Linked DNA regions of Vreelandella piezotolerans. Each later gene encodes a partner of the first gene's protein in a complex. Links are inferred from orthologs where the notes say so. Each region holds a gene or a part of one and is shown in the gene's direction. Other genes may lie near its edges. The genes, in order: frdA, sdhC, GYM47_RS05140 and sdhD.

Evidence for each region.
Region 2: frdA (region 1) and sdhC share a complex: the UniProt entries of both Escherichia coli proteins name them as parts of the enzyme complex. The link is inferred for Vreelandella piezotolerans from one-to-one orthologs.
Region 3: frdA (region 1) and GYM47_RS05140 share a complex: the UniProt entries of both Escherichia coli proteins name them as parts of the enzyme complex. The link is inferred for Vreelandella piezotolerans from one-to-one orthologs.
Region 4: frdA (region 1) and sdhD share a complex: the UniProt entries of both Escherichia coli proteins name them as parts of the enzyme complex. The link is inferred for Vreelandella piezotolerans from one-to-one orthologs.

What each region holds. Positions count from the first base shown.
Region 1 is NZ_CP048602.1:3,442,848-3,450,755, reverse strand. Bases 2,108-4,963 are described here. They hold frdA (fumarate reductase (quinol) flavoprotein subunit), read left to right. Parts: upstream 2,108-2,569; coding sequence 2,570-4,357; downstream 4,358-4,963. Other genes in these bases: GYM47_RS15795 (succinate dehydrogenase/fumarate reductase iron-sulfur subunit), read left to right, coding at 4,354-4,963; GYM47_RS15805 (anion permease), read right to left, coding at 2,108-2,290. In the rest of the region: menD (2-succinyl-5-enolpyruvyl-6-hydroxy-3-cyclohexene-1-carboxylic-acid synthase), read left to right, coding at 1-32; menH (2-succinyl-6-hydroxy-2,4-cyclohexadiene-1-carboxylate synthase), read left to right, coding at 22-783; more of GYM47_RS15805, read right to left, coding at 821-2,107; more of GYM47_RS15795, read left to right, coding at 4,964-5,088; GYM47_RS15790 (fumarate reductase subunit C), read left to right, coding at 5,121-5,522; fumarate reductase subunit FrdD, read left to right, coding at 5,519-5,914; menB (1,4-dihydroxy-2-naphthoyl-CoA synthase), read left to right, coding at 5,978-6,838; menC (o-succinylbenzoate synthase), read left to right, coding at 6,838-7,779; GYM47_RS15770 (AMP-binding protein), read left to right, coding at 7,733-7,908. UniProt on the Escherichia coli protein: Two distinct, membrane-bound, FAD-containing enzymes are responsible for the catalysis of fumarate and succinate interconversion; fumarate reductase is used during anaerobic growth, and succinate dehydrogenase is used during aerobic growth.
Region 2 is NZ_CP048602.1:1,096,923-1,104,970, forward strand. Bases 5,053-8,048 are described here. They hold sdhC (succinate dehydrogenase, cytochrome b556 subunit), read left to right. Parts: upstream 5,053-6,359; coding sequence 6,360-6,737; downstream 6,738-8,048. Other genes in these bases: gltA (citrate synthase), read right to left, coding at 5,053-5,871; sdhD (succinate dehydrogenase, hydrophobic membrane anchor protein), read left to right, coding at 6,731-7,078; sdhA (succinate dehydrogenase flavoprotein subunit), read left to right, coding at 7,082-8,048. In the rest of the region: GYM47_RS05090 (hypothetical protein), read left to right, coding at 7-585; GYM47_RS05095 (helix-turn-helix domain-containing protein), read right to left, coding at 607-1,131; gltX (glutamate--tRNA ligase), read left to right, coding at 1,418-2,896; GYM47_RS05115 (NAD(P)-dependent oxidoreductase), read right to left, coding at 3,604-4,485; more of gltA, read right to left, coding at 4,585-5,052. UniProt on the Escherichia coli protein: Membrane-anchoring subunit of succinate dehydrogenase (SDH).
Region 3 is NZ_CP048602.1:1,104,850-1,107,661, forward strand. It holds GYM47_RS05140 (succinate dehydrogenase iron-sulfur subunit), read left to right. Parts: upstream 1-957; coding sequence 958-1,668; downstream 1,669-2,812. Other genes in the region: sdhA (succinate dehydrogenase flavoprotein subunit), read left to right, coding at 1-930; GYM47_RS05145 (2-oxoglutarate dehydrogenase E1 component), read left to right, coding at 2,016-2,812. UniProt on the Escherichia coli protein: Two distinct, membrane-bound, FAD-containing enzymes are responsible for the catalysis of fumarate and succinate interconversion; the fumarate reductase is used in anaerobic growth, and the succinate dehydrogenase is used in aerobic growth.
Region 4 is NZ_CP048602.1:1,102,537-1,105,326, forward strand. It holds sdhD (succinate dehydrogenase, hydrophobic membrane anchor protein), read left to right. Parts: upstream 1-1,116; coding sequence 1,117-1,464; downstream 1,465-2,790. Other genes in the region: gltA (citrate synthase), read right to left, coding at 1-257; sdhC (succinate dehydrogenase, cytochrome b556 subunit), read left to right, coding at 746-1,123; sdhA (succinate dehydrogenase flavoprotein subunit), read left to right, coding at 1,468-2,790. UniProt on the Escherichia coli protein: Membrane-anchoring subunit of succinate dehydrogenase (SDH).

The sequences.
Region 1 (7,908 bases):
CGTGGCTCAAAGAGGCAGCCCATGCATCCTGACCCTTCGTCGCCCTTTACGCTGGTGATGCTGCACGGCCTGCTGGGCGATAAGGACGATTGGCAGGTGCTTGGCGAGGCGCTGGAACACGCGCTGCCGGGCGTGCGCTGCCTGGCGCTGAACCTGCCGGGGCATGGGCAGCCCACAGTGCCTGCGGTGGGCTCTTTTGCGGACTTTCATGACTGGCTTAGCGATACGCTGGCCGAGGCGGGCGTAGTGCGTTATGGCCTGCTGGGCTACTCCCTGGGTGGCCGGCTGGCGCTCTATTATGCCAGCCAGCGGCCCGCCGGTTTGGAGGCGCTGTGGTTGGAGAGCGCGCACCCCGGGCTGGCCGCGCCAGAGCGGGAAGCGCGCCGCGCCCACGATGAGCACTGGGCCCAGCGCTTTGAACAGTCGCCGCTGACCGACGTGCTGACCGGATGGTACCAGCAGCCGGTGTTTGCCGATTTGACGCCAGCACAGCGCCAGCGTCAGATACAGCGCCGGTTGGCCAACCGTGGCCCCGCCGTGGCGCATATGCTGCGGGCCACCTCGCTGGGTCGGCAGCCCTCCCTATGGCATTGGCTGGCCGAGACCGAGCTGCGCGTGGGCTATTTCTCCGGCCTGCGGGACCATAAGTTCAACACCCTGGCCAACCGCTTGGCGCAGCACGCGCCGCGCCTGCGCCACTGGGCGCTGCCGGGCGGCCATAACCTGCACGTGGAACACCCGAAGGCCATGGCAGGGCACTTGGCACAGACGCTGCCGCGCTAAGCGCGGCAGCGCAGGGTTCGCTGACTCGGTACATGGCTCACTGAATCAACAGTAGCCAGGGCAGGCCAATGGCCAGCCAGGCCACCAGGAACAGCAGCCCGAAGATGGCCCCCAGGCGCCAGTACAGCGCGCTGGGCAAGTAGCCGCTGCCGTAATACACCGGGCTGGGACCGGTACCATAAGGGGTCAGGATGCCCATGAAGCCCAGGGTGGGCAGCAACAGCAGAATGAACAGCTGCATGTCCAGCCCCGCAATGCCCGACGCCGCCGCTAGTATGACCGGCAGCAGGGCGGTCACATGGGCGGTGACGCTGGCGAAGAGGTAGTGCAACACATAGAAGATGACCACCAGGGCGACCATGGCCAGCAGCGGGTCGAAGTGGCTGATCTGCCCACCCACTACGTTACCGAACCAGCCCACGAAGCCTACCTGGCTCAAGCCGCCCGCCAGAGCCACCAGGGTGGCAAACCACACGAAGGTGTTCCAGGCGGCGCGGTTGTCGAGAATGTCGTTCCAGCTCACCATGCCGGTCAGCAGCATGCCGCAGATGACCACCAGCCCCACCAGCGACGCCGATACCCGGTCGCCAGCGAAGATCCACAGCAGCAGCGCGGTGACCACCATGATGACCAGCACGATTTCGTGGCGGGTCAGCGGGCCCAGGTTCTGCAGTTCCCCTTTCGCCCAGTCGGAGATCTCATGCCCGGCCTTTACCTCCGGGGCGCACAGCCAGTAGCACAGCAGCGGCACCAACAGCAGCAGAAGGACCCCCACCGGCACCACCGCCACGAACCACTGTCCCCAACCGATATGGATGCCCGTGGCGCTTTCGGTGAGCGCGATGGCCAGCAGGTTCGGCGCCAGGGCGGTGAGAAACATCGAGCTGGTCACGCAGGTGGCCGCAATGGCGGTCCACATCAGGAAGCTGCCCATGCGCTTCATGCTGGGGTCGTTGGGGTGCGAGTCGTACAGCGGCGGTAGGTTACGAATGACCGGATAGATGGTGCCTGCGCTGCGCGCCGTATTGGACGGCGTAAAAGGTGCCAGAATGCCATCGGCGATCATCACCGCGTAGCCCAGGGTCAGCGTGCGCTTGCCCATGGCATGCACCAGCCACAGCGAGATACGCCTCCCCAGCCCGGTTTTTTCATACCCCAGGGCAAACATGAAGGCACCGAAAATCAACCATACGGTGGCATTGGTGAACCCCGAGACCGCCCAGGCGAAAGCCTGGTTGGCGGCGTTGAAGCCGTCGTTGGCCAGCTGCTCTGGGGAGAACAGCACCCAGCGGGAAAGCAGCGCCGAAAGGGTGACGCCGACCAGACCGATGACCGCGCCGGGCAGGGGTTCCAAAATCAGGCCGACCACGCAGCCTAAAAAGATGGCGAAGAAGTACCAGGCATGGGGCGGTAGCCCGGTCGGGGTAGGCAGCAGGGCGATCACCAGCGTGGTGGTCAGTGGCGCGAGCAGCGACCAGCGAGAGCGGAGCGAAGCGCTGAGGTTCATGGCGACCTCTCGATAAGGTTATCGGCAAGCCGTAGCGCCTTGCCTGAGTGAGCACAGCCGAGGGTGAGTTCCAGCGTGGTGTTTCACCGATGTCATCAACAGCATAGGCAAGGCAAGTCGCGCGTTATTTGATCCATATCAATCATGCTTTAGATCAAGGCCGAAGGCCTGTTGGGCTGTGATAACGTCGCTTCATCAGCAGGGCGGCAAGCCGTGCGCAGGCCGGAATCGCGTCATGAGAAGACCGTCATGAGTAGTGCAGCCGCACAAGGGGGTGCCATGCAGCAGCAGGATGTGGATATCGTCATCGTCGGCGGTGGAGGCGCTGGCCTGCGGGCCGCCATAGCGGCCGCCGAGCAGGCCAAACAGGGCGGTCACGCGCAACGCATCGCGCTGGTGTCCAAGGTGTATCCCATGCGTTCACACACGGTGGCGGCCGAGGGGGGCGCGGCGGCGGTGACCAGTGACGAGGACTCGTTTCAGGCGCACTTCGACGACACGGTTTCTGGGGGCGACTGGCTGGTGGAGCAGGGCGTAGTGGACTACTTCGTGCGCCACGCCTACCGGGAGTTGGTGCAGATGGAGCGCTGGGGGTGCCCCTGGAGCCGCCAGCCCGATGGCCGCATACAGGTGCGCCGCTTTGGTGGCATGAAAACGGCGCGCACCTGGTTTGCTGCCGACAAGACCGGCTTCCATATGCTGCACACGCTGTTTCAGACCTCGTTGAAATACCCCGAAATCGAACGCTTCGACGAGTACTTCGTACTGGACTTGGCCGTGCATGAAGGGGCCGTGGTGGGGGTCATTGCTCTGCAAGTCGCCACGGGCGAGCTGCTGCTGTTGCGTGCCAAAGCGGTGGTATTGGCCACCGGCGGGGCCGGGCGGCTGTTCCGCTTCAACACCAATGCGGGCATCGTCACCGGTGACGGCATGGCCATGGCCTACCGCCACGGCGTGGCGCTGCGCGACATGGAGTTCGTGCAGTACCACCCCACCGGCCTGCCCGGCTCGGGCATCCTGATCACCGAAGCGTGCCGGGGGGAAGGCGGTATTCTGCTCAACAAGGAGGGTTACCGCTACCTCCAGGACTACGGCCTGGGCCCGGAAACACCCCTGGGCAAGCCGGAAAACAAGTACATGGAGCTGGGCCCTCGGGACAAGCTCTCCCAGGCGTTCTGGCAGGAGCAGCAGGCCGGGCGTACCGGCAAGTTTGGCGACAGCGACGTGGTCTATCTCGACCTTCGCCACCTGGGCGCCGACTATCTGCATGAGCGCCTGCCGTTCATCTGCGAGCTGGCCAAATCCTATATCAATGTCGACCCCGTCAAGGAGCCGATCCCGATTCGGCCTGCGGTGCACTACACCATGGGCGGCATCGAAACCGATCCCCAGTGTGAAACGACCATTGCGGGTCTGTACGCCGCCGGGGAGTGCGCATCGGTAGGCCTGCATGGGGCCAACCGGCTGGGCTCCAATTCGCTGACCGAGCTGCTGGTCTTTGGCCGCTTGGCTGGGGAGCAGGCCAGCCAGCGGGCTGCCCGCACCGACTGGGTGGCGCTGCCGGTCTTGCAGGCGCAGGCCCAGCGGCAGCAGGCGCGGCTGGCCACGCTCTGCGATGGCCAGGGCAGCGGTGAATCCTGGGTGACGCTCAAGCACGCCATGGTGCAGGCCATGGAGAGCGGCTGCGGCATTTACCGCACCGAAGCAGGCATGCAGCAGGCGTTGGATACCCTTCGCCAGCTGCGCCAGCGCTATGCCCAGGTGCGAGTAAGTGACACCAGCAAGATTTTCAATACCGAGCTGCTGGAGTGCCTGGAGTTTGGCTACGGGCTGGAGATCGCCGAGGCGTCGTGCCTGGCCGCGTTGGAGCGTCGCGAATCCCGGGGTGCCCACCAGCGCCTGGACGAGGGCCTGCAGGCCCGTGACGACGTGGGCTATCTCAAGCATAGCCAGGTGTTTTACCAGGGTGATGCGCCCGCCGAGCTGCGCTGGCAGGCGGTGGATACCCGCTTTTCGGCCCCGGCCGCGCGGGTTTACGGGGATGCGGCCAAGGGAGGCAAGGCATGAACAAGCACATCAGCATCAAGCGTTACCTGCCCGACAGCGCAGCGGAACCCTACTGGCAAACCTACGACGTTGCTGTGGAGGACAGCACCTCGCTTCTCGACGCGCTGAACCATATCAAGGAGCAGCAGGACAGCACGCTGAGCTACCGCTGGTCTTGCCGAATGGCGATTTGTGGCTCCTGTGGCGTCATGGTCAACGGCATTCCCAAGCTGGGCTGTAAAACCTTCCTGCGCGACTACCCTGGCGAGATTCGTATCGAACCGCTGGCGCACTTCCCCGTGCAGCGGGACCTGGTCGTGGACATGGCGCTGTTCCTGGAGCACCTGGCGGCGGTGAAGCCCTACCTGATCGAACAGGACCCGGTGCAGACCTTTGATCCCGGCCAGGCGCAGCCCCACACACAAACGCCTGAACAGCTGGCGCGCTATCGGCAGTTTGCCAACTGTATCAACTGTGGCCTGTGCTATTCGGCGTGCCCGCAGTTTGGTTTGAACCCTGAGTTTCTGGGGCCTGCGGCGCTGACCCTGGCGCACCGCTACAACCTGGACAGCCGGGACCAGGGCAAACGTCAGCGCATGGCGCAGCTCAACCGCCACGATGGTGTCTGGAGCTGTACCTTCGTGGGCTTCTGCTCGCAGGTATGCCCCAAGCACGTCGACCCGGCCGCTGCGGTCAATCAGGGCAAGGTCGAGGCCGCCAAACATACGCTGATCGCACTGTTCAAGGGCTGATTGGCCAGAACGAACCGTCGGGAGAGTGCCTCATGGAAAAATCATCATCACAACGGCTGCCGCCCTTGAAGCGCAACTGGTGGCTGAAGCACGGTTTCTTCAAGCGCTATATGCTGCGCGAAGCCACGGTGGTGCCGCTGGTGTTTTTCATTCTCTGCCTATTGGCAGGAGTGTTCGCGCTGTTGCAGGGCCCGGCGAGCTGGCAGGGCTGGGTGGCCTTTATGGGCTCGCCGCTGGTGCTGCTGCTGAATGCGCTGGCGCTGGTGGCCAGCCTCTATCACGCGGCCACCTTCTTCGTGCTGTTTCCTCGGGTCATGCCGCTGCGCGTGGCGGGGCGCAGCGTGCCCGCTGGTGCCATCGTTGCTGGCCAGTGGGCGGGGGTCGTGGCAGTGGCGGTCGTGTTGTTCTGGCTCTTGGGGAGGGGCGGCGCATGAAAACCTCACATCAAAAAGCACCCCTGGGTCAGCCTCGGCAAGCCTATGACGAGCCCCTGTGGTGGGGGCTGTTCAGTGCCGGGGGCGTCTGTTTTGCCGTGGTCTTGCCTGCGGTGATTCTGTTCATCGGGCTATTGCTGCCGTTGGGCCTGCTGCCCGCCGAGGCGCTTGGCCACGAGCGGGCCTCCCGCCTGCTGTTCAGCCTGCCCGGCGTGCTGTTCATCGGCGCCGCCGTGTGCTTGCCGCTGTTTCATGCCGCCCACCGGCTGCGCCATGGCCTATTCGACCTGAGCCTGGGCCAGGACACTCGCAACAAATGGCTGATGTACGGCCTGGCGGCCCTGTTGAGCCTGTTGGCGCTGGCTCTGGTGGTCGTGGGCTGGCTGCGCTGAGGCCCGCCCGCGAACACGGCCGTATCAAAAAGAACGCACACCCCTGATAAGCACGAGGTCAGCATGATCGAAGGACTCACGGAACAGGCGCTGTATGCCCCCATCAAGTGGCAGGACGCCTCGCAAGAGTACCAGGACATCCTCTATCACACCGCTGAGGAGGGCATTGCACGGATCACCATCAATCGCCCTGAGGTGCGCAATGCGTTTCGCCCGCAAACGGTGAGCGAGATGATCCATGCCCTCGGCCGCGCGCGCCACGACAGCGCCATCGGCGCGATTCTGCTGACCGGGGCGGGCGAACAGGCCTTCTGCTCCGGGGGCGACCAGCGCATTCGTGGCGACTACGGCGGCTACCGCGACGAGGCGGGCACCCATCACCTCAACGTACTGGATTTCCAGCGTGACATTCGCACCTGCCCGAAGCCGGTGGTCGCCATGGTGGCGGGCTACGCCATTGGCGGCGGCCACGTGCTGCACCTGATGTGCGATTTGACCATCGCCGCCGACAACGCCATCTTCGGCCAGACCGGCCCCAAGGTCGGCTCGTTTGATGGCGGCTATGGCGCCTCCTACCTGGCGCGCATCGTCGGCCAGAAGAAGGCGCGAGAAATCTGGTTTCTCTGCCGCCAGTACGGCGCCGAGCAGGCCCTCGACATGGGCCTGGTCAACCACGTGGTGCCGCTTGACGAGCTCGAGCGGGAAAGCGTGCGCTGGTGCCGCGAGATGCTCCAGCACAGCCCCATGGCGCTGCGCTGCCTGAAAGCCTCGCTCAACGCCGACTGCGACGGCCAGGCGGGGCTTCAGGAGCTGGCCGGCAACGCCACCATGCTCTACTACATGACCGAAGAGGGCCAGGAGGGGCGCAACGCCTTCAACGAGAAGCGCCGCCCGGATTTCTCCCGCTACCCGCGCAACCCCTGATGGCGCGCGCGCTCTACCGCTACGCGCTTGCGCTGACCAGGCCGCTGACGCTGAACGGCGAGCGGCTGACCCAGCGCGAGGGGCTGCTGGTAAACATCGACGGCCAGTGGGGCGAGATCGCCCCGTTGCCGGGCTTCTCCTGCGAGACCCTGGCCCAGGCCGAAGCCGAGGCGCTGGCCTACCTGGCCGCTTTCGAGCGCGGCGAGGTGCCGACCCCGCAGCTTGCCTCGGTGCAGTTCGGCCTTGGCTGCGCCCGGCGCGCCTGGCCCGAGCGCTTGCCCCAATCACCCGCCCCGTACCCGCTGCTTCAGGGTACGCCTGCCCATCTGATGATCGAGATCGAGGTCCGCCTCAAGGCGTGGCGAACGGCGCCGCCGGAGCGCCTCAAGCTCAAGGTCGCCCGCTACCCCATCAATGAAGAGCTGGCGCTGATCAAGCGGATAAGTGAGCGCTTGCCCACCACCCGGCTGATACTGGACGCCAACGGCGGCTTCACCCGCGAGCAGGCGCGGCGCTTCTGTGCCGGGCTGCCGCCGGGGCAGATCGACTACCTGGAAGAGCCCTGCGCCGCGCTTACCGACACCCAGGCCGTGGCCGAGGCGACCGGCGTGCCCTTTGCGCTGGACGAAACCCTCTCGCGGCAGCGCCCCTGGCAGGCACACCCGCAGCTGGCGGCGCTGGTCATCAAACCCACGCTGATCGGCTCGCTTGCCGCGTGCCAGGCGCTGGTCGAACGGGCGCGGGCGCTGGGGCTTCGCGTGGTGGTGTCATCGAGCTTCGAATCCGAGCTGGGCCTGGAGCTGCTTTCGCGCCTGGCCCGGGAGTGGGCGCCGGGCGAGCCGCCGGGGCTGGATACCGGCGGCTGGCTCGCTGGGCGCCTTACCGACCAACGCGGTGCGGTCATGGTCGAGCGCTGCCGCTGCCTCTACCACTCGGCGTGATCGCCACCCTCAGGAGCCCCGCATGACCGAGCCTTGCCCCATCCACGCCTGGGCCACTCAAACCCCCGAACACATCGCCATCGAGGCCAGCGAGCAGCGGCTGAGCTACCGCCAGCTGGACCGCCGCGT
Region 2 (8,048 bases), 2.3 Mb from region 1 along the record:
GTCGTTATGGGGAAGACGCTCGGTTATGTTGGCGTGGCGTTAGTCGGGGCCCTGCTATTGAGCGGGTGCAGCGGGCCGGAGGAAGAGGTCTCACAAACCCAGCCTAACTCCGTGGCCGAAGAGCGCGCCTCTGAGCCGGAACCGCCAACGCAGCAGGTGGAGCCCCTGGAAGTCGTTATTTCGACGTCAGCGTCACTGCGTCCCGATCGCCGCCTAATGGTAGAAGGCGACACCAATTTGCCGGATAACGCCCAAGTGCAGGTGATTATCGAGCGGGAGCTAAGCCGCGTCCGTTGGCAAGCGCGTACGCGAGTGATGGACGGTAAATTCGAAGCGGGGCCCTTTGGTTCTGGCAGCGGCCTACCGGATGGGGGCTATTGGGTTACGGTACAGTTAGGTGAGGCTGCCGTTCAGCCAGAAAGCGTGCAGGAACGCATTGGTGGAGAAGGCGAATACTTGGCGGGAGAGCTGGTCAGCCAATCCCGCCACGGTCTAGGGCAGATAGCCACCTACTCGCGCCGTTTCTTGATTGGCAATGAACCAAGACGGACGCGCGACCAGGTGGAGGTGATTGAGGACAACTAAAGGGATGGGGAGGTAGTTGCTTTAGGCAGGACACCAGTGTGCCAGTAATACGGCATGGATAGAGATGTCACTTGGCGCTTTCGCAAAGTGTTCGATCACGAAGCGGTTATCCCGCTGGACCAAGTAATGGCCCGCCTTATGGAACACATGTGTTGGGCCGAGCAGGAGTAAATCCCCGGATGCAATGGGTGAAAAATCCGTGTCTTTGCCCGGGGTCGCCATCACGCAGGGCGCTTTCCAGTCGATCTTCAACGGCAGATGATGCGGCACGGTAATGGTCGTGGCCTGAACCTGTTCCCAGGGGAGGGGACCCGTATGGCTCAGGGTTAACAGTTGAGGTGCACTATCACCTTCTAGCAGGGTAGCCAGCGAACAATCGAGGGCATCGGCGAGCGCCACTAGACGCTCGTGGCCGATCTGTTTAATCGCCCCGGACTCCCAGTAAGAAATGGTGACATCTGACACGCCAACTTTACGTGCAAGGGCAGCCTTGTTGAGCTTGGCCCTAAGCCGCAGTTGCTTGATACGTGAGCCTAGCGATTCCATTTCATTTTCCTGTCGATGAGCTGAATCAGCTCGTTGAATGTACTTCCACCCGCAAGGTGGCGCTCTGATCATACTGAGAAAGACGCAATGTTTTCTCATGTACGAACACGAATCATAGGTACTGCGTCATACTAAGCGATTGTGCATTAGCGCGCATCTTCCTATCGACGATCCTTGAGCACTCGTTCAGACGCTTTTAAGCCAAACTCGTTCCCTTATGGAGGCTGTTGGTTGATCTAAGGGTGCGTATAATGGCGCCACGCTTAATTGCCAAAAGGATCCGTTGATGACCGTTCGCACTCGTATCGCGCCTTCTCCTACAGGCGATCCGCACGTAGGTACTGCTTATATTGCGTTGTTCAATCTCTGCTTTGCTCGTCAGCACGGCGGGCAGTTCATTCTGCGTATCGAAGATACCGATCGGGTGCGTTCGACTCCCGAGTCCGAACAGATGATTTTGGATTCCTTGCGCTGGCTGGGGTTGGAGTGGGATGAAGGTCCTGACGTTGGTGGCCCACATGGCCCTTATCGCCAAAGCGAACGTGGCGATATCTATGCGATGCACGCCCAGCGGCTGCTGGATGCTGGTCATGCTTTCAAATGTTACCGCACCAGCGAAGAGTTGGACGAACTGCGTGAGTCTCGCAAAGAGGCGGGCCTACACTTAGCGCTGAAGCCAGCCGATCTAGCCTTGGACGTCGACGAGCAGGCACGCCGTGAGCAAGAAGGCTGGCCGTACGTCATTCGTATGCACGTACCCAGCGAGGGTGTGTGTGTGGTGAGCGACATGTTGCGCGGCACGATCGAGGTCGATTGGGCGCAGGTCGATGCGCAGATTCTGATGAAGTCAGACGGTATGCCCACCTATCATCTGGCGAACGTGGTGGATGACCATCTGATGGGCATTACTCACGTACTGCGTGGTGAAGAGTGGATCAACTCCGCGCCGAAGCACCAACTGCTATATGAGTACTTTGGCTGGGAAATGCCGCAGCTCTGCCATATGCCGTTGCTGCGTAATCCGGATAAGTCCAAGCTCTCCAAGCGTAAGAATCCCACATCGATCAACTACTATCGTCGCATGGGGTTTTTACCCCAGGCCGTTACCAACTACCTAGGGCGCATGGGCTGGTCGATGCCCGACGAGCGTGAAAAATTCAGCCTGTCAGAAATGATGGCGGAATTCGATATTCAGCGCGTCTCCCTCGGTGGTCCCGTGTTCGATCTGGAGAAGTTAACGTGGCTAAACGGCGTTTACATTCGAGAAGATTTGGATGACGACGCCCTGCTTCAGGCGCTGCGCGAATGGGCGTTCAACGATGCGTACGTTAAACAGATTTTGCCGCAAGTGCGTCCACGGATAGAGACGCTTTCTCAGGTCGTACCGCTCGCTGGCCATTTCTTCTCAGGTTTGCCAGCGATCAGTAAAGATGACTTTGATAGCGTAAAGCTGGACGACGAAGAACTCGTCAAGCTGCTGCAATTCCTGGTTTGGCGTTTCGAGGCCGTTTCTGCTTGGCATAAAGACGCACTTCTGGCCGAGGTGAAAACATTGTCAGAGCACTTCGAGCTCAAAATGAAAGTGTTCTTGGCACCGGTGTTCATTGCCATCACCGGAAGTGCGTCCAGTACCTCGGTGATGGATGCGATGGCTATCTTGGGCTCCGATGTGACACGTGCGCGGTTGCGTAACGCTATTGACGTGTTAGGGGGTGTTTCCAAAAAGCAAGCGAAGCGGTTTGAAAAAGAGTACCGCGATCTGTAATTGACCCCTGGTATGAAAATGGAGAGAGCGTCGCGCGGTCTAGTTATGAACGCGTGGCGTTTTCTTCGGGAAATAGGCTTGACGAAGATCAGGCGAATCAGTAATATACGCTCCGTCTTCGCGACATGTGGGGCCTTAGCTCAGCTGGGAGAGCGCAACACTGGCAGTGTTGAGGTCAGCGGTTCGATCCCGCTAGGCTCCACCAATATCAGCCATCCCTGATGTTGATTGTCCAAGATATCTAAGGTCTGACAACGTCCCATTCGTCTAGTGGTCTAGGACACCGCCCTTTCACGGCGGGAACAGGGGTTCGAACCCCCTATGGGACGCCACTCTCTTTGTTTCTCTCCTTAAATCATTTCGATTCGCGAATAGCAATGAGTCTTCTCACTTGCCTTTTTTGCATTCCCGTCGTCTAGAACTTGCGTCTATTTCACGCGTTTTTTGTCCATATTGTGCTTGACTTGTCCACTTTTGTAACTTGGAGGATCGGGTTGTGCACAACCACATAAAGATGAAGCAAAAAATCAGCAATTTAGCGTAAGCTCTTTAAAATCAATCAGTTATATTAGGTTAAAAAATAACCAATTTAAGGTTGAGTCACTGTTCATGGCGATTGTGGGGCGTTTTCTAGTGGTTGTGAACAGGGTTATCCACAGATAGTGTGGAAAACCCTGGCTAGGCAGCGAGTGCCAAAAAGTCAAGCGTTATTCAGGTTTGCGCAGCCGTTTTAGTAGCGATGACGTGTCCCAGCGGCCGCCTTCCATACGCTGTACGTCCGCATAGAATTGGTCGACCAACGCCGTGACAGGAAGGGTGGCGTCTAACCGTCGCGCTTGCTCGAGGCATATCCCCAGATCCTTGCGCATCCAGTCCACCGCGAAACCATGGTTATACTCATCAGCAATCATTGTTTTATGACGGTTCTCCATCTGCCAAGACCCTGCAGCGCCTTTGGAAATGACGTCGATGACTTGGTGCTGATCGAGTCCGGCTTGCTCAGCAAAGTGCAGGCCTTCCGCCAAGCCTTGTACCAAGCCTGCAATGCAGATCTGATTCACCATTTTGGTGAGCTGACCACTGCTGGCAGCGCCCATGAGCGTGACGGCACGTGCGTAATGATTCAGGAAAGGGGCGACGGCATCAAAATGCGCTTGCTCGCCGCCGCACATGATGGTCAGTGCGCCGTTCTCGGCACCTTGCTGGCCGCCTGACACGGGGGCGTCAATAAACGCTACGCCATTTTCTCGACAGGCAGCATCCAGCTCCAGCGCTAAATCCGCTGACGCGGTGGTGTGATCGACGAGGTAGCTCCCGCTGGTCATGGTGCTCAGTACACCATCGCTGCCCATGGTCACTTGGCGCACATCGTCATCGTTGCCGACACACACCAATACCAAATCGGCCCCCTGGGCTGCCTCGGCGGGTGTCGCGTGAGCCGTGCCGCCAAAGGCGTTAGCCCATGCTTCTGACTTGCTTGCGGTGCGGTTGTAAACCCGCGTGGTGAGGCCCTGCTTGGCGAGGTGGCCGGCCATCGGGTAGCCCATGACGCCAAGGCCGATAAACGCAACGGTTTTGATAGATTGCATAAAGCACCTTTGTTGTTGGTAGGAAGTACGAGCAAACAAAAGGCCACCCGTGGGTGGCCTTCGTCATCCTATGCATGCATTAGCGCGTTAGCTGCCAAATCACTTGCTGGGATAGTCACGTTTTTCGTGACCGACGTACAGCTGGCGCGGGCGGCCGATTTTGTAGCTTTCGCTGAGCATTTCATGCCAGTGGGAGATCCAACCAATGGTACGCGACACCGCAAAGATCACGGTGAACATGTTGGTCGGAATGCCCATGGCTTTCAGAATGATGCCTGAGTAGAAATCGACGTTCGGATACAGTTTGCGCTCGATGAAGTATTCATCTTCGAGTGCGATTTGCTCCAGGCGCTTGGCGATTTTGAGCTGCGGGTCGTCGGCCATGCCGAGCTCGGCCAGTACTTCGTCGCAGGTCTCTTTCATCACTTTGGCGCGTGGGTCGAAGTTGCGGTAGACGCGATGACCGAAGCCCATCAGTTTGAAGGGATCGTTCTTGTCTTTCGCTTTATCCACGAAGCGCTGAATGTTCTCTTCGGAATCGTCGCCGATTTCGTCCAGCATGTTGAGCACGGCCTCGTTGGCACCGCCATGCGCAGGACCCCACAAGGCCGCAATGCCCGCGCTGATACAGGCAAACGGGTTGGCGCCAGTTGAGCCTGCCAGACGAACGGTAGAGGTAGAGGCGTTTTGCTCGTGGTCCGCATGCAGCATGAAGATGCGGTCCATGGCTTTCGCGTATACCGGGTTGATTTTGTACTCTTCGCACGGGTTGCTGAACATCATGTAGAGGAAATTCTCTGCATAGCTCAGATCGTTGCGCGGATAATTGAACGGTTGGCCCACATTGTACTTGTGCGACATGGCGGCCAGGGTCGGCATCTTGGCGATCAAACGGATCGCGCTGATGACGCGGTCTTCTTCCTGAGTGATGTCCATGTGATCGTGGTAGAAGGCTGCTAGGCCGCCCACGACACCGCACAGAATCGACATTGGGTGCGCGTCACGGCGGAACCCTTTGAAAAAGTTGTTGATCTGGTCGTGCACCATGGTGTGATTGCGAATACGTGATTCGAAATCAGCGTACTGCTCGTCGTTGGGCAGCTCACCAAACAGCAGGGTGTAGCAAACTTCTACAAAGTTCGACTCTTTCGCCAGTTGATCAATGGGGTAACCGCGGTGCAGCAGTACGCCCTTGCCGCCATCGATATAGGTGATGGCAGATTGGCAGGAAGAGGTGGCCATAAAGCCGGGGTCGTAGGTAAACAGGCCTTCGGCGCCTAAGCCGCGCACGTCGATGACGTCGGGGCCAAGTGTGCCGGAATACATGGGTAGCTCGATCGTTTTGTCGAGACCGTCTACCGTCAATGTCGCTTTCCTGTCAGCCATGCTGGCCTCCTTTCGAATTCGGTTTGGGACGTAAAGTCGTTGTTTCGCATACCGCGCCGGCGAAAAGGCTTGCCCACTATAGAAGTGTGCGACATTTTGTCAATTAGCCTAAGCGCTAGCTATGCTTGTACAGAGATTGTTGTTATGAACAATTTTTGTATATGATAAATGAGGTGTTCATAGTAGCGAAGTGCCAGAGGATTGACGATACGTTAACAGGCTTATCAAACCATCAATCTCCTGTCACTATAACCATGCTGCATCGCAAAATCGACTCGGGTAGGCGGCATTTTTCTTGCACCATGGTCGAGTTAAGCCTGAGATCGGTTTGTCAGCAGGGGCTAAGGTTCTTATAATCCACGGCGCGCGACCGGCAGGTAGGTGGTCGTGCCCGACTTGGCAACGGCCGAGCCCCTTCCAGCAACCACTGCCCGCTCGGGCTATGCCCGACCTGTCGCAGAGCGGGCCAAGAGAGTGTGTATAACGCCGTGAATAGCAAACGACCCGTAAACCTAGATCTAACGACGATACATTTCCCACTACCGGCGCTAACGTCGATTACACACCGTATCACGGGTGTGATCCTGTTCGTTGGCCTGATTTTCGCTTTTTGGGCGTTGGGTAAATCCCTATCATCTCCGGCTGGCTTCGATGCTGTCAGCAGTGCCTTAGCCAACAACTTCTTTGCCAAGCTCGTTGCGTGGGGGCTGCTGTCTGCCTTGGCATTCCACTTTGTGGCAGGCATCAAGCACCTGCTGATGGACGCCAATATTGGGGTGACCTTAGAAGGTGGCGTGAAAAAAGCACAGGCGACCGTCGTGGTAAGCGCGGTTCTGATCATTCTGGCAGGAGTTTGGGTATGGTAACCAACATTACGAGTTTTGGCCGTAGCGGTCTGTCTGACTGGCTGATGCAGCGTGTTTCTGCGGTCGTGCTGGCCCTCTATACCGTTTTCGTCGTTGCTTACCTGCTGTTGAATCCGAACCTGGATTACTACACCTGGAGCGGCCTGTTCGAGCAAACCTGGATGCGTATTTTCTCGCTGCTGGCGTTTATCTCGATCGCTGCGCACGCCTGGATCGGTTTGTGGACCGTCACCACCGATTACCTCAAGTCCACTCGCCTGCGCGTGGGTGCCCAGACGCTGATCATTCTGGCCATCTTCGTGTACCTCGTGTGGGGCATTCAAATTCTGTGGGGAGCTTGATACATGTCTAACCTTCGTAGCCTGACATTCGACGCCATCATCATCGGTGGCGGTGGCTCTGGCCTGCGTGCGGCGCTCGAACTAGCAAAATCCGGTAAAAAGACAGCCGTACTTTCCAAAGTGTTCCCGACGCGCTCTCACACGGTTTCTGCTCAAGGCGGTATTACCTGTGCCATCGCCTCCGCCGACCCGAACGATGACTGGCGTTGGCACATGTACGACACGGTCAAAGGCGGCGACTACATTGCTGACCAAGACGCCGCTGAATACATGTGCTCCGAAGGCCCCAAAGCGGTCTTCGAACTGGAACACATGGGCCTGCCGTTCTCGCGTTTCGATAACGGCCGCATCTACCAGCGTCCGTTCGGCGGTCAGTCGAAGAACTTCGGTGAAGGCGGTCAGGCAGCGCGCACCTGTGCAGCCGCCGACCGTACCGGCCACGCACTGCTGCACACCCTGTACCAAAACAACCTCAAGAACAACACCACGTTCTTGAACGAGTGGTATGCAGTCGACCTGGTCAAGAACGCCAGCGGTGACGTAGTGGGCTGTATCGCCATGTGCATCGAAACTGGTGAAGTGGTGCACGTCAAATCGAAAGCCACGGTTCTGGCGACGGGCGGTGCGGGTCGTATCTACGCCTCTACCACCAACGCTCTGATCAATACCGGTGACGGCATCGGCATGGCGCTGCGCGCGGGCTTCCCGATGCAGGATATGGAAATGTGGCAGTTCCACCCGACCGGTATCTACGGTGCGGGCACCTTGGTGACCGAAGGATGCCGTGGTGAGGGTGGCTACCTGATCAACAAAGACGGCGAGCGTTTCATGGAGCGTTATGCACCGAACGCCAAAGACTTAGCGGGTCGAGACGTGGTGGCACGCTCCATGGTCATGGAGATTCTCGAAGGCCGCGGCTGTGGCGAGAAGGGTGATCACGTCTTCCTGAAACTCGATCACCTTGGCGAAG
Region 3 (2,812 bases), 2.3 Mb from region 1 along the record:
GCCAAAGACTTAGCGGGTCGAGACGTGGTGGCACGCTCCATGGTCATGGAGATTCTCGAAGGCCGCGGCTGTGGCGAGAAGGGTGATCACGTCTTCCTGAAACTCGATCACCTTGGCGAAGAAGTCCTTGGCAAGCGTCTGCCGGGGATCGTCGAGCTCTCCAAGACCTTCGCCCATGTCGATCCGGCGAAAGACCCGATTCCTGTCGTCCCGACCTGCCACTATATGATGGGCGGTATTCCGACCAACATCCATGGCCAAGCGATCACTCAAGACGAAAATGGTAACGACCAGATCGTCAACGGCCTGTTCGCCTGTGGCGAAGCGGCGTGTGTATCGGTCCACGGTGCCAACCGCCTGGGCGGTAACTCACTGCTCGACTTGGTGGTCTTCGGCCGTGCTGCGGGTATGTTCATCGAAGGCGCGCTGAACGAAGGTATCGAATACCTCGACGCTTCCGAGTCGGACATCGAGTTCGCCATGAAGCGCATCACGCGCTGGAACGAATCCGAAGAGGGTGGCGAAAGCATTCCGGCACTGAAAGCCGAGCTGCAAGACATCATGCAGAACTCTTTCGGTGTATTCCGTGAAGAGAAAAACATGCAAGAAGGTGTCAAAAAGCTGGCGGACCTGCGTGGCCGCATTGCCAATGCGCACCTGCCGGACAAATCCAACGCGTTCAACACGGCTCGTGTCGAAGCGCTGGAGCTGGACAACCTGATGGAAGTGGCAGAAGCAACGGCGATTGCTGCCCTCGAGCGTAAAGAGAGCCGTGGTGCCCACTCGCGCTACGACTACCCTGACCGTGATGATGTCAACTGGCTGAAACACTCGCTCTACTTCCCGGCCAGCAAAGAGCTGAAGAAGCGCGACGTCAACTTCAAGCCGAAAACCGTCGATACGTTCGAGCCCAAGGTTCGTACCTACTAATCTTCGCACCGACGAGAGGGAGTCACCATGTCCAATCTTCAGGTATCCGTATACCGCTACAATCCGGAAACCGACTCCGCACCTTATATGCAGGAGTTTCAGGTCGATACCAAAGGCCGCGATCTGATGGTGCTGGATGTTCTGCATCTGATGAAAGAGCAAGACAGCGGTTTGGCCTATCGCCGCAGCTGCCGTGAGGGTGTTTGCGGTTCCGACGGCATGAACATGAATGGCAAAAACGGCCTGGCGTGCATCACGCCGCTGTCAGACGTCGTGAAAAACAACAAGCTGACACTTCGCCCGCTGCCTGGTCTTCCGGTCATCCGCGATATGGTGGTCGACATGGGGCTGTTCTATAAACAGTACGAGCGTATCCAGCCGTATCTGCAGAACGACACCCCGGCACCGGCCATTGAGCGCCTGCAGTCGCCGGAAGAGCGCGACAAACTGGACGGCCTATACGAATGTATTCTGTGCGCGTGTTGCTCCACATCGTGCCCGTCGTTCTGGTGGAATCCGGACAAATTCGTGGGTCCTGCTGGCCTGCTGCAATCCTACCGCTTCCTGGCCGACAGCCGCGATACCGCAACCCGTGAGCGCCTGACCAGCTTGGAGGATCCGTTCTCGGTTTTCCGCTGCCGTGGCATCATGAACTGTGTTGCCGTGTGCCCGAAAGGTCTTAACCCGACCCGTGCAATTGGTAAAATTCGTGAAATGTTGCTTGCGGACGCTACGTAACTATCTAATCCCATGAAGAAAAAGCGTGTACCACGTAAGTTGCAGCATAAAGCTACTTAAATCGTGGCGCTTCGCTTGTTATCATAGGGGCCGTCACGGTGCGGCGACGCGTCGCACCGTGGTCAGCCAAGTTTAAAAGCCGGTGCTTTAAGTACCGGCTTTTGAGCATGAACTGAATGAGAAACGCGTCGCAACTACGTGGTCTTAACCACGTGTATGAACAAGGGCTTCCGGCCTCCGGTCGGCGCCGCCGGCAAACGTCCCGCCCCGCCGGCAGGGCAATAGCGATGTCGTTGCATGCATGCAGCGATGCCGATACCACCCCATCAGTGCAGGGTGACCGAGAGATGCAACAAGGCATAATGGAGTTGATGTGGCGTTCCTCTCACGTTAGTGGTGGCAATGTCCACTACGTGGAAGCGCTTTACGAGCAGTACCTCGCCGATCCTGATTCTGTCTCAGACGAGTGGCGCAGCTATTTTGATCAGCTGCCGCGTCCTGAGGGCAGTGCCTCCCACGATGTTCCACTAAGCCCCATTCGTGATCAGTTCTACCAACTGGGCCGTGAAAGCCGCCCGGGCCGGGTAGCTGCCGCCTCCGACAGCGGTGAGAACAAGAAGCAGGTCAAAGTCCTGCAGCTGATCAACGCGTATCGCTTCCGTGGCCATCAGAAGGCCAATATCGACCCGCTTGGGCTGCGTAATCCCACTCCCGTTCCCGACCTCGACCTGTCGTTCCACCAGCTCTCCAAAGCTGATCTCGACACCGAGTTTCAAACCGGCTCGTTTTTCCTGGGTATCGATAAAGCGCCGCTGCGTGACATCGTCGACGCGCTGGAGCAGACCTACTGTCGCTCCATCGGTTGCGAGATCATGCACATCGTCGATACCGAAGAGAAGCGCTGGCTACAGCGTCGGTTCGAATCGGTACGCAGCGCACCCAAGTTCAGCGATGACGTGCGCAAGCACGTGCTGGAGCGGTTGACCGCAGCGGAAGGATTAGAAAACTACCTAGCGTCCAAGTACCCGGGCACCAAACGCTTCGGTCTGGAGGGTGGTGAGTCGTTCGTACCGATGATGGACGAGCTGATTCAGCGCGCCGGTGGTTACGGCACCAAAGAAGTCGTCATCGGCATGGCCCACCG
Region 4 (2,790 bases), 2.3 Mb from region 1 along the record:
TCTACAAAGTTCGACTCTTTCGCCAGTTGATCAATGGGGTAACCGCGGTGCAGCAGTACGCCCTTGCCGCCATCGATATAGGTGATGGCAGATTGGCAGGAAGAGGTGGCCATAAAGCCGGGGTCGTAGGTAAACAGGCCTTCGGCGCCTAAGCCGCGCACGTCGATGACGTCGGGGCCAAGTGTGCCGGAATACATGGGTAGCTCGATCGTTTTGTCGAGACCGTCTACCGTCAATGTCGCTTTCCTGTCAGCCATGCTGGCCTCCTTTCGAATTCGGTTTGGGACGTAAAGTCGTTGTTTCGCATACCGCGCCGGCGAAAAGGCTTGCCCACTATAGAAGTGTGCGACATTTTGTCAATTAGCCTAAGCGCTAGCTATGCTTGTACAGAGATTGTTGTTATGAACAATTTTTGTATATGATAAATGAGGTGTTCATAGTAGCGAAGTGCCAGAGGATTGACGATACGTTAACAGGCTTATCAAACCATCAATCTCCTGTCACTATAACCATGCTGCATCGCAAAATCGACTCGGGTAGGCGGCATTTTTCTTGCACCATGGTCGAGTTAAGCCTGAGATCGGTTTGTCAGCAGGGGCTAAGGTTCTTATAATCCACGGCGCGCGACCGGCAGGTAGGTGGTCGTGCCCGACTTGGCAACGGCCGAGCCCCTTCCAGCAACCACTGCCCGCTCGGGCTATGCCCGACCTGTCGCAGAGCGGGCCAAGAGAGTGTGTATAACGCCGTGAATAGCAAACGACCCGTAAACCTAGATCTAACGACGATACATTTCCCACTACCGGCGCTAACGTCGATTACACACCGTATCACGGGTGTGATCCTGTTCGTTGGCCTGATTTTCGCTTTTTGGGCGTTGGGTAAATCCCTATCATCTCCGGCTGGCTTCGATGCTGTCAGCAGTGCCTTAGCCAACAACTTCTTTGCCAAGCTCGTTGCGTGGGGGCTGCTGTCTGCCTTGGCATTCCACTTTGTGGCAGGCATCAAGCACCTGCTGATGGACGCCAATATTGGGGTGACCTTAGAAGGTGGCGTGAAAAAAGCACAGGCGACCGTCGTGGTAAGCGCGGTTCTGATCATTCTGGCAGGAGTTTGGGTATGGTAACCAACATTACGAGTTTTGGCCGTAGCGGTCTGTCTGACTGGCTGATGCAGCGTGTTTCTGCGGTCGTGCTGGCCCTCTATACCGTTTTCGTCGTTGCTTACCTGCTGTTGAATCCGAACCTGGATTACTACACCTGGAGCGGCCTGTTCGAGCAAACCTGGATGCGTATTTTCTCGCTGCTGGCGTTTATCTCGATCGCTGCGCACGCCTGGATCGGTTTGTGGACCGTCACCACCGATTACCTCAAGTCCACTCGCCTGCGCGTGGGTGCCCAGACGCTGATCATTCTGGCCATCTTCGTGTACCTCGTGTGGGGCATTCAAATTCTGTGGGGAGCTTGATACATGTCTAACCTTCGTAGCCTGACATTCGACGCCATCATCATCGGTGGCGGTGGCTCTGGCCTGCGTGCGGCGCTCGAACTAGCAAAATCCGGTAAAAAGACAGCCGTACTTTCCAAAGTGTTCCCGACGCGCTCTCACACGGTTTCTGCTCAAGGCGGTATTACCTGTGCCATCGCCTCCGCCGACCCGAACGATGACTGGCGTTGGCACATGTACGACACGGTCAAAGGCGGCGACTACATTGCTGACCAAGACGCCGCTGAATACATGTGCTCCGAAGGCCCCAAAGCGGTCTTCGAACTGGAACACATGGGCCTGCCGTTCTCGCGTTTCGATAACGGCCGCATCTACCAGCGTCCGTTCGGCGGTCAGTCGAAGAACTTCGGTGAAGGCGGTCAGGCAGCGCGCACCTGTGCAGCCGCCGACCGTACCGGCCACGCACTGCTGCACACCCTGTACCAAAACAACCTCAAGAACAACACCACGTTCTTGAACGAGTGGTATGCAGTCGACCTGGTCAAGAACGCCAGCGGTGACGTAGTGGGCTGTATCGCCATGTGCATCGAAACTGGTGAAGTGGTGCACGTCAAATCGAAAGCCACGGTTCTGGCGACGGGCGGTGCGGGTCGTATCTACGCCTCTACCACCAACGCTCTGATCAATACCGGTGACGGCATCGGCATGGCGCTGCGCGCGGGCTTCCCGATGCAGGATATGGAAATGTGGCAGTTCCACCCGACCGGTATCTACGGTGCGGGCACCTTGGTGACCGAAGGATGCCGTGGTGAGGGTGGCTACCTGATCAACAAAGACGGCGAGCGTTTCATGGAGCGTTATGCACCGAACGCCAAAGACTTAGCGGGTCGAGACGTGGTGGCACGCTCCATGGTCATGGAGATTCTCGAAGGCCGCGGCTGTGGCGAGAAGGGTGATCACGTCTTCCTGAAACTCGATCACCTTGGCGAAGAAGTCCTTGGCAAGCGTCTGCCGGGGATCGTCGAGCTCTCCAAGACCTTCGCCCATGTCGATCCGGCGAAAGACCCGATTCCTGTCGTCCCGACCTGCCACTATATGATGGGCGGTATTCCGACCAACATCCATGGCCAAGCGATCACTCAAGACGAAAATGGTAACGACCAGATCGTCAACGGCCTGTTCGCCTGTGGCGAAGCGGCGTGTGTATCGGTCCACGGTGCCAACCGCCTGGGCGGTAACTCACTGCTCGACTTGGTGGTCTTCGGCCGTGCTGCGGGTATGTTCATCGAAGGCGCGCTGAACGAAGGTATCGAATACCTCGACGCTTCCGAGTCGGACATCGAGTTC